2 linked regions of the Hyalangium gracile genome follow. The protein of the gene in region 1 interacts with the protein of each later gene in a pairwise test. Links are inferred from orthologs where the notes say so. Each region holds a gene or a part of one and is shown on either strand. Other genes may lie near its edges. The genes, in order: KY572_RS42065 and dhaK.

Region 1 (3,264 bases):
CTGTCGCTGGACACGCGGCTGGCCAGGCCCGAGAAGCTCATCGCCGTCACCAAGGATGGCCTGGGCCTGCGCTTCGCGCTGGAGGGCCACACGGAGGTGTCCACCCGCTCCGGCCGCCGCTACGCCAAGACGGGCGAGGGCGACGAGATCATCGGCGTGCAGCCGGTGGGCGAGAAGGATCTGCTCGCGGTGCTCACCGAGAAGACGAGCGCCCTGGTCTGCAAGGCAAACGAGGTGAACGAGCTGCAGGGCCCTGGCAAGGGCGTGATGGTCATCAAGGTGGAGGAGCAGGACCGCGTGGTGGAGTTCCTCGCGGTGCCACCGGGCCAGAAGGACAGGGCCATCGAGTTCGAGACGCAGAAGGGCCGCAAGCTGAGCCTGCACCCGGCGAAGTACGAGGTGACGGGCCGCGGCGGCAAGGGTCACGAGATGTCGCGCAAGGACGCGGTGAAGGAAGTGACGCGGCCCGTCACCTTCATCCCGCTGCCCGAGCAGAAGAAAGAGTAGTCGAGGGACGCCATGGCGACGAAGAAGGACACGTACACAGGTGCGGACATCCAGGTCCTCGAGGGCCTGGAGCCGGTGCGCAAGCGCCCGGCCATGTACATCGGAGGCACCGACAGCGCGGGCTATCACCACCTGCTGTGGGAGATCCTCGACAACTCGGTGGACGAGGTCATCAACGGCTACGCCTCCACCGTGGAAGTCACGCTCCACAAGGATGGGCGCACCATCACGGTGACGGACAACGGGCGCGGCATCCCCGTGGACATCATGCCCAAGTACAAGAAGCCGGCGGTGGAGGTCATCCTCACCACGCTTCACTCGGGCGGCAAGTTCGAGCAGGGCAACTACATCCACTCGGGCGGTCTGCACGGCGTGGGCAGCTCCGTGGTCAACGCCCTGTCGCGCAAGATGGTGGTGGAGATCAAGAAGGACCACAAGCGCCACGTCCAGACGTACGCGCGCGGCAAGCCCACCAGCCCGCTCAAGGCGGACGGCGCCCCGGTGCGCGGCACCGGCACCTCCATCACCTTCGAGCCCGATCCGGAGATCTTCGGCGAGAAGCAGAAGTTCGACGCCGAGCTCATCCGCGAGCGGCTGGAGGCCAAGAGCTACCTGCACAAGGGCATGACGGTCGTCTGGAAGGACGACACGGCCCACCCGCACGTGCACGTCACCTACAAGCACGACGGCGGCATCGCCGAGTACCTCACCAGGTGGGTGGCCGAGCGCGCCAAGCCCGTGGTGCCGCCCGCGAGCACCGGCTTCTACCACTCGCGCGACAACGGGGTGCGCCTGGAGGCCGCCCTGGTGTGGACGGAGGCCACGGATGAGACCATCCGCTCCTACGTCAACGGCATCCCCACCGCGCAGGGCGGCACGCACGAGGCGGGCCTGCGCGGCGCCGTCGTGAAGGCCGTGCGCAACTACATCGAGACGCATGACCTGACGCCCAAGGGCGTCACCCTCACCGCGGAGGACATCCGCGAGGGCATGACGGCCATCCTCTCCGTCTACGTGGTGGAGCCGCAGTTCCAGGGCCAGACCAAGGGCCGCCTCAACAACCCGGAAGTCACCGCCCAGGTGGACGGCGTGCTGCGCCCGGCGCTGGAGAAGTGGCTCAACGACAACAAGTCCATCGCCGAGGCGGTGGTGGCCCGCATCATCCTCGCCGCCCGCGCGCGCGAGGCCAGCCGCGCCGCCTCCCAGGCCGTCAGCCGCAAGTCCGCCGTCAGCCACCGGCTCAACCTGCCCGGCAAGCTGGCGGACTGCTCCTCCACGGATCCCGGCACCAGCGAGCTGTTCATCGTCGAGGGTGACTCCGCAGGCGGCAGCGCCAAGCAGGGCCGAGACCGGAAGACCCAGGCCATCCTCCCGCTGCGCGGCAAGGTGCTCAACGCCGAGCAGGCCTCCACCGACAAGGTGGCCACCAACAAGGAGCTCCAGGACATCGTCAGCGCCCTGGGCTGCGGCATCGGCTCGGACTTCGACATCTCCAAGCTGCGCTACGGCCGCGTCTTCCTGATGATGGACGCCGACAGCGACGGCCACCACATCGCCACGCTGCTGCTCACCTTCTTCTACCGGCACCTGCGCCCGCTCATCGAGAGCGGCGCCGTCCACATCGCCCAGCCCCCGCTCTACCGCGTGGACATCGGCAAGGAGACGTACTGGGCGCTGGACGAGGCAGACCGCGACCGCATCATCCAGGAGAAGGCCAAGGGCAACGCCAAGCCCAACATCATGCGCTTCAAGGGTCTGGGCGAGATGACCGCCGACGAGCTGAAGATGACCACGCTCGACCCCAAGAACCGCAAGAGCCTCAAGGTGACCATCGACAACGCCCTGGAGACCGACCGGGTCATCAATGACCTGCTCGGCAAGGACGTGAGCGCGCGCTTCAAGTTCATCATGGAGCGCGCCGGCGACGTCGAGGAGCTCGACGTCTGATCCGCTGAGCCGTGCCGGAGGGGCGCCGGGCCGTCATGGCTCCCCCCTCCGTCATCGGGCGGATGGCCCGACACCCGCCGGGGAATGGTGTCTGGGGGGCAGGCTCGGGTAGCATCCGCCGCCGTGTTCACCGCTCGCCTCCTCCTCCTCCTGGCGCTCGCCCTGAGCGTCAATGCTGAAGCCCAGTCGTCCCGCCGCGGCAAGAAGAAGCCGGCGCCCACCAAGGTGGAGCCCGCGCCCGAGCCGACGCCCGAGCCCGTGGCGCAGCCGGAGCCGCCGCCTCCCCCCGAGCCCCCCGCCCGGAAGGTGCTCGAGAATGGGCTCGTGGTGTTCGCCGTCCCGCGCGCCAGCAACGCCGAGCCGGCCGCCACCCGTATCCAGGAGGAGCTCACCCGGGCGCTGGCCGCGAAGCCGGACGTAGAGCTCGTGGACCTGGCCTCGGCCTTCCCTCCTCCTCCGCCCGCCTCGCTGAAAGAGGCCGACGCGCTCTACGAGGCCGGGAAGACGGAGTACGACAACCTGGATCCCGAGGCCGCCGCCGCGAAGTTCACCGCCGCGGCGGATGCCTATGAGAAGCATCCGGGAGCCTTCAAGCCGCAGCGGCTCTCCAAGACGCTCGTCTTCCTGGGCGCCTGCCAGCTGCTCAACGGGGACAAGCAGGGCGCGAAGTCGTCCTTCCTGCGCGCGCTGGCCGCCGATCCGCTCGCGCAGCCGGACTCCACCCTCTTCGGCTCGGACGTGCAGGCCGCCTTCCGCGACGCGCAGAAGGAGTTCAACGCGCAGAAGCCGGGCATGCTCGCCATCGACTCG
Region 2 (3,177 bases), on another replicon or contig:
CTGCTTCTCCTCCTTCCCCTTCTCTCACCACCGAGGGTGCACGATGAAAAAGCTGATCAACGGTCTGTTGGACTTCCAGCGGCACAGCCTTCCTCCGTACCGCGCCACCTTCGCGCGGCTGGCCAAGGGGCAGACGCCAGACTGCCTCTTCATCACCTGCGCCGACAGCCGCGTGGTGCCCAACCTCCTGGTGTCCATGGATCCGGGCGACCTCTTCGTCATGCGCAACGTGGGCAACATGGTCCCGCCGGCGGATGATCACGGCACCTCCGTGGGAGACCACTCGGAGGCGGCGGGGCTGGAGTTCTCCCTGCTGCACCTGCCGGTGGTGGATGTGGTGGTGTGCGGACACTCTTCCTGCGGCGCCATGAAGGCGCTGCTGGCGGGCCAGGTCGACCAGCGCGCCCCCAACCTCAGCGACTGGCTGAGCCTGGGCCGCTCCGCGCTGCAGACCATGGAGAAGCCCGGGCTGGTGGGTCAGGGCCTGTCCCCGGCCGATCAGCTCAGCCAGCTCAACGTGCTCCAGCAGATCAAGCACCTGAAGACCTATCCGCTGGTGCGCGAGCGCCTGGCGGCGGGCACCCTGCGGCTGCACGGCTGGTGGTTCGACATCGGCAACGCCCAGGTGCACGCCTACCGTCCGGGTCGCGAGGCCTTCGTCCCCATCGACGAGAACGAGGGCGAGCAGATGCTCGCGGAGCTGGAAGGCAACGGGCATCCCTCCGCCTCCATCGCCTGACGGTTCCGCCTGAAGGATCGTCTCGACAGGCTCCCGCGGAGCTCATCGCGGGAGCCTCGTGACGAGGCCCGAACAGCGCCTCGCTGCCAGCCCGAGCCGGAGATAGTCTCCCCTCCGGAGGGAATCGATGGTCGACTGGCAGGCACTGCTGCAGGGCCGAAACGATGGGTTCAGTACGCCCATCATGGGAGCGCGGGTTGGATCAGCCCCGACCACCATCCCGCGCGCCATCATCACCCAGCTCGAGCCGAGCTCCTCTGGGGCGAGGACTGATTCCCGCCTCTCCGGTCCCAGTCTTTGATAGTCCTACGGATCGGGCGGGCCTCCAGGCCCGTGGCGGGGTGCTCCATGAAGAAGCTGATCAACCGTCCGCAGGACGTGGTGACCGATGCGCTGCGCGGCATGGCCGCCGCCCATGGCGATCTGGTCCGGGTGAACTTCGAACCGAACTACCTGGTCCGTGCTGACGCGCCGGTGCGCGGCAAGGTGGGCATCGTCTCGGGCGGAGGCTCCGGGCATGAACCCATGCACGGAGGGTTCGTGGGCATGGGCATGCTGGATGCGGCCTGCCCCGGAGCGGTGTTCACCTCCCCCACTCCCGACCAGATGCTCGCTGCCTCCCAGGCCGTCAACGGCGGCATGGGCGTGCTGCACATCGTGAAGAACTACACGGGTGACTGCCTGAACTTCGAGATGGCCGCGGAGCTGGCTCGCGCGGAAGGCATCCAGGTGGAGCAGGTCATCACCAACGACGATGTCGCCGTGCAGGACAGCCTCTACACCGCGGGGCGGCGCGGCGTGGGGGTGACGGTCCTGGTGGAGAAGCTGGCCGGCGCGGCCGCGGAGCAGCGGCGCTCCCTCCAGGAGGTGGCCGACCTCGCGCGCAAGGTGAATGCCCAGGGCCGCAGCATGGGCATGGCGCTCACCTCCTGCACCGTGCCGCACGCGGGCAAGCCCACCTTCCAGCTGGGCGAGGACGAGGTGGAGCTGGGCATCGGCATCCACGGCGAGCCCGGCCGCAAGCGCATCAAGCTGGCCCCGGCCTCCGAGGTGGCCGCGATGCTGGTGGAGCCCATCCTGGCCGATCTGCCCTTCAAGTCCGGCGACTCGGTGCTGGCCTTCGTCAATGGCATGGGCGGCACGCCGCTGATCGAGCTCTACATCCTGTACGCCGAGGTGACGCGGATCCTGGAGGCCAAGGGGATCAAGATCGCTCGCAACCTGGTGGGCTCGTACATCACGTCCCTGGAGATGGCGGGGTGCTCGATCACCCTGCTACGGCTCGATGAGGAGCTCACGCGCCTGTGGGACGCGCCGGTGAAGACGCCGGCCCTGCGCTGGGGAGTCTGACGGCCATGCCCATCACCCGAGATGCCGTCGCGCGGTGGATCCAGGCGTACGCGGCCGTCCTCGCCGAGCAGAAGGATCAGCTCACCCAGCTCGACATGGACATTGGGGACGGCGACCACGGGGAGAACATGAACCGGGGCTTCCAGGCCGTGCTGGCCAAGCTGCCGGGCGTGGCGGACAAGGACATCAGCACCCTGTTCAAGACGGTGGCCATGACGCTGATCTCCACCGTGGGCGGAGCGAGCGGACCGCTCTATGGCACGCTGTTCCTGCAGATGGCGGCGCGGACTGCCGGCAAGCAGGAGCTGACGCCCTCCGAGCTGGCCGAGGCCCTGAAGGCGGGCGTCGACGGCGTCATGTCCCGAGGCAAGGCGGTGGCCGGGGACAAGACGATGGTCGATGCGCTCCAGCCGGCGCTCGAGGCGCTCCAGCAGGCGCTCGGGCAGGGCGTGGAGCTGGCGGAGGCGCTGAACCGGGCGGCCACCGCGGCCGATCAGGGCCGCCAGGCCACCATCCCCTGGGTCGCGAAGAAGGGCCGCGCCAGCTATCTGGGAGAGCGCAGCGCGGGCCACGCGGATCCTGGAGCGACTTCGTCTCACCTGCTGATCCAGTGCGCCGCCAGGACGCTGGGGTGAGCCCTCCCGCTCCGAGGCCCGCGCCATGGTAGGACTCGTCATCGTCTCGCACAGCCGGCTCCTCGCCGAGGGCGTGGCGGAGCTGGCGCGGGAGATGGCCGGCCCCGAGGCTCGCATCGCCACCGCCGGAGGGCTGGAGGGGCCGGACTCGCCTCTGGGCACCGACGCCACGCGGGTGGTGCAGGCGATCGAGAGCGTGTACTCGGACGCGGGCGTCCTGGTCCTCATGGACCTGGGGAGCGCCGTGCTGAATGCGGAGCTGGCCCTGGACCTGCTCCCGCCCGAGTACCGTGAGCGCGTGCGGCTCTGTGGCGCCCCCCTCGTGGAGGGCGCGGTCGCCGCGGCGGCGCTGGCGCGCACGGGAGCACCCTTGCAACGGGTGGCGGAGGAAGCCCGCTCGGCCCTGAGGGCCAAGCAGGAACAGCTCGTGGAGCCCGCGACGGTCCCCTCCCC

What was found.
Region 2: the proteins of KY572_RS42065 (region 1) and dhaK interact in binary tests that used the Escherichia coli proteins (3 or more experiments, as listed by UniProt). The link is inferred for Hyalangium gracile from one-to-one orthologs.

What each region holds. Positions count from the first base shown.
Region 1 is NZ_JAHXBG010000035.1:40,243-43,506, reverse strand. The notes cover bases 36-2,986. They hold KY572_RS42065 (DNA gyrase/topoisomerase IV subunit B), read left to right. Parts: upstream 36-519; coding sequence 520-2,454; downstream 2,455-2,986. Other genes in these bases: KY572_RS42060 (PEGA domain-containing protein), read left to right, coding at 2,578-2,986; KY572_RS42070 (DNA gyrase/topoisomerase IV subunit A), read left to right, coding at 36-507. Also shown: more of KY572_RS42070, read left to right, coding at 1-35; more of KY572_RS42060, read left to right, coding at 2,987-3,264. UniProt on the Escherichia coli protein: Topoisomerase IV is essential for chromosome segregation; it is the principal protein responsible for decatenating newly replicated chromosomes. It relaxes supercoiled DNA.
Region 2 is NZ_JAHXBG010000002.1:135,321-138,497, forward strand. The notes cover bases 225-3,088. They hold dhaK (dihydroxyacetone kinase subunit DhaK), read left to right. Parts: upstream 225-1,087; coding sequence 1,088-2,089; downstream 2,090-3,088. Other genes in these bases: KY572_RS04140 (carbonic anhydrase), read left to right, coding at 225-739; dhaL (dihydroxyacetone kinase subunit DhaL), read left to right, coding at 2,095-2,724; ptsP (phosphoenolpyruvate--protein phosphotransferase), read left to right, coding at 2,750-3,088. Also shown: KY572_RS04135 (SulP family inorganic anion transporter), read left to right, coding at 1-47; more of KY572_RS04140, read left to right, coding at 44-224; more of ptsP, read left to right, coding at 3,089-3,177. UniProt on the Escherichia coli protein: Dihydroxyacetone binding subunit of the dihydroxyacetone kinase, which is responsible for the phosphoenolpyruvate (PEP)-dependent phosphorylation of dihydroxyacetone via a phosphoryl group transfer from DhaL-ATP.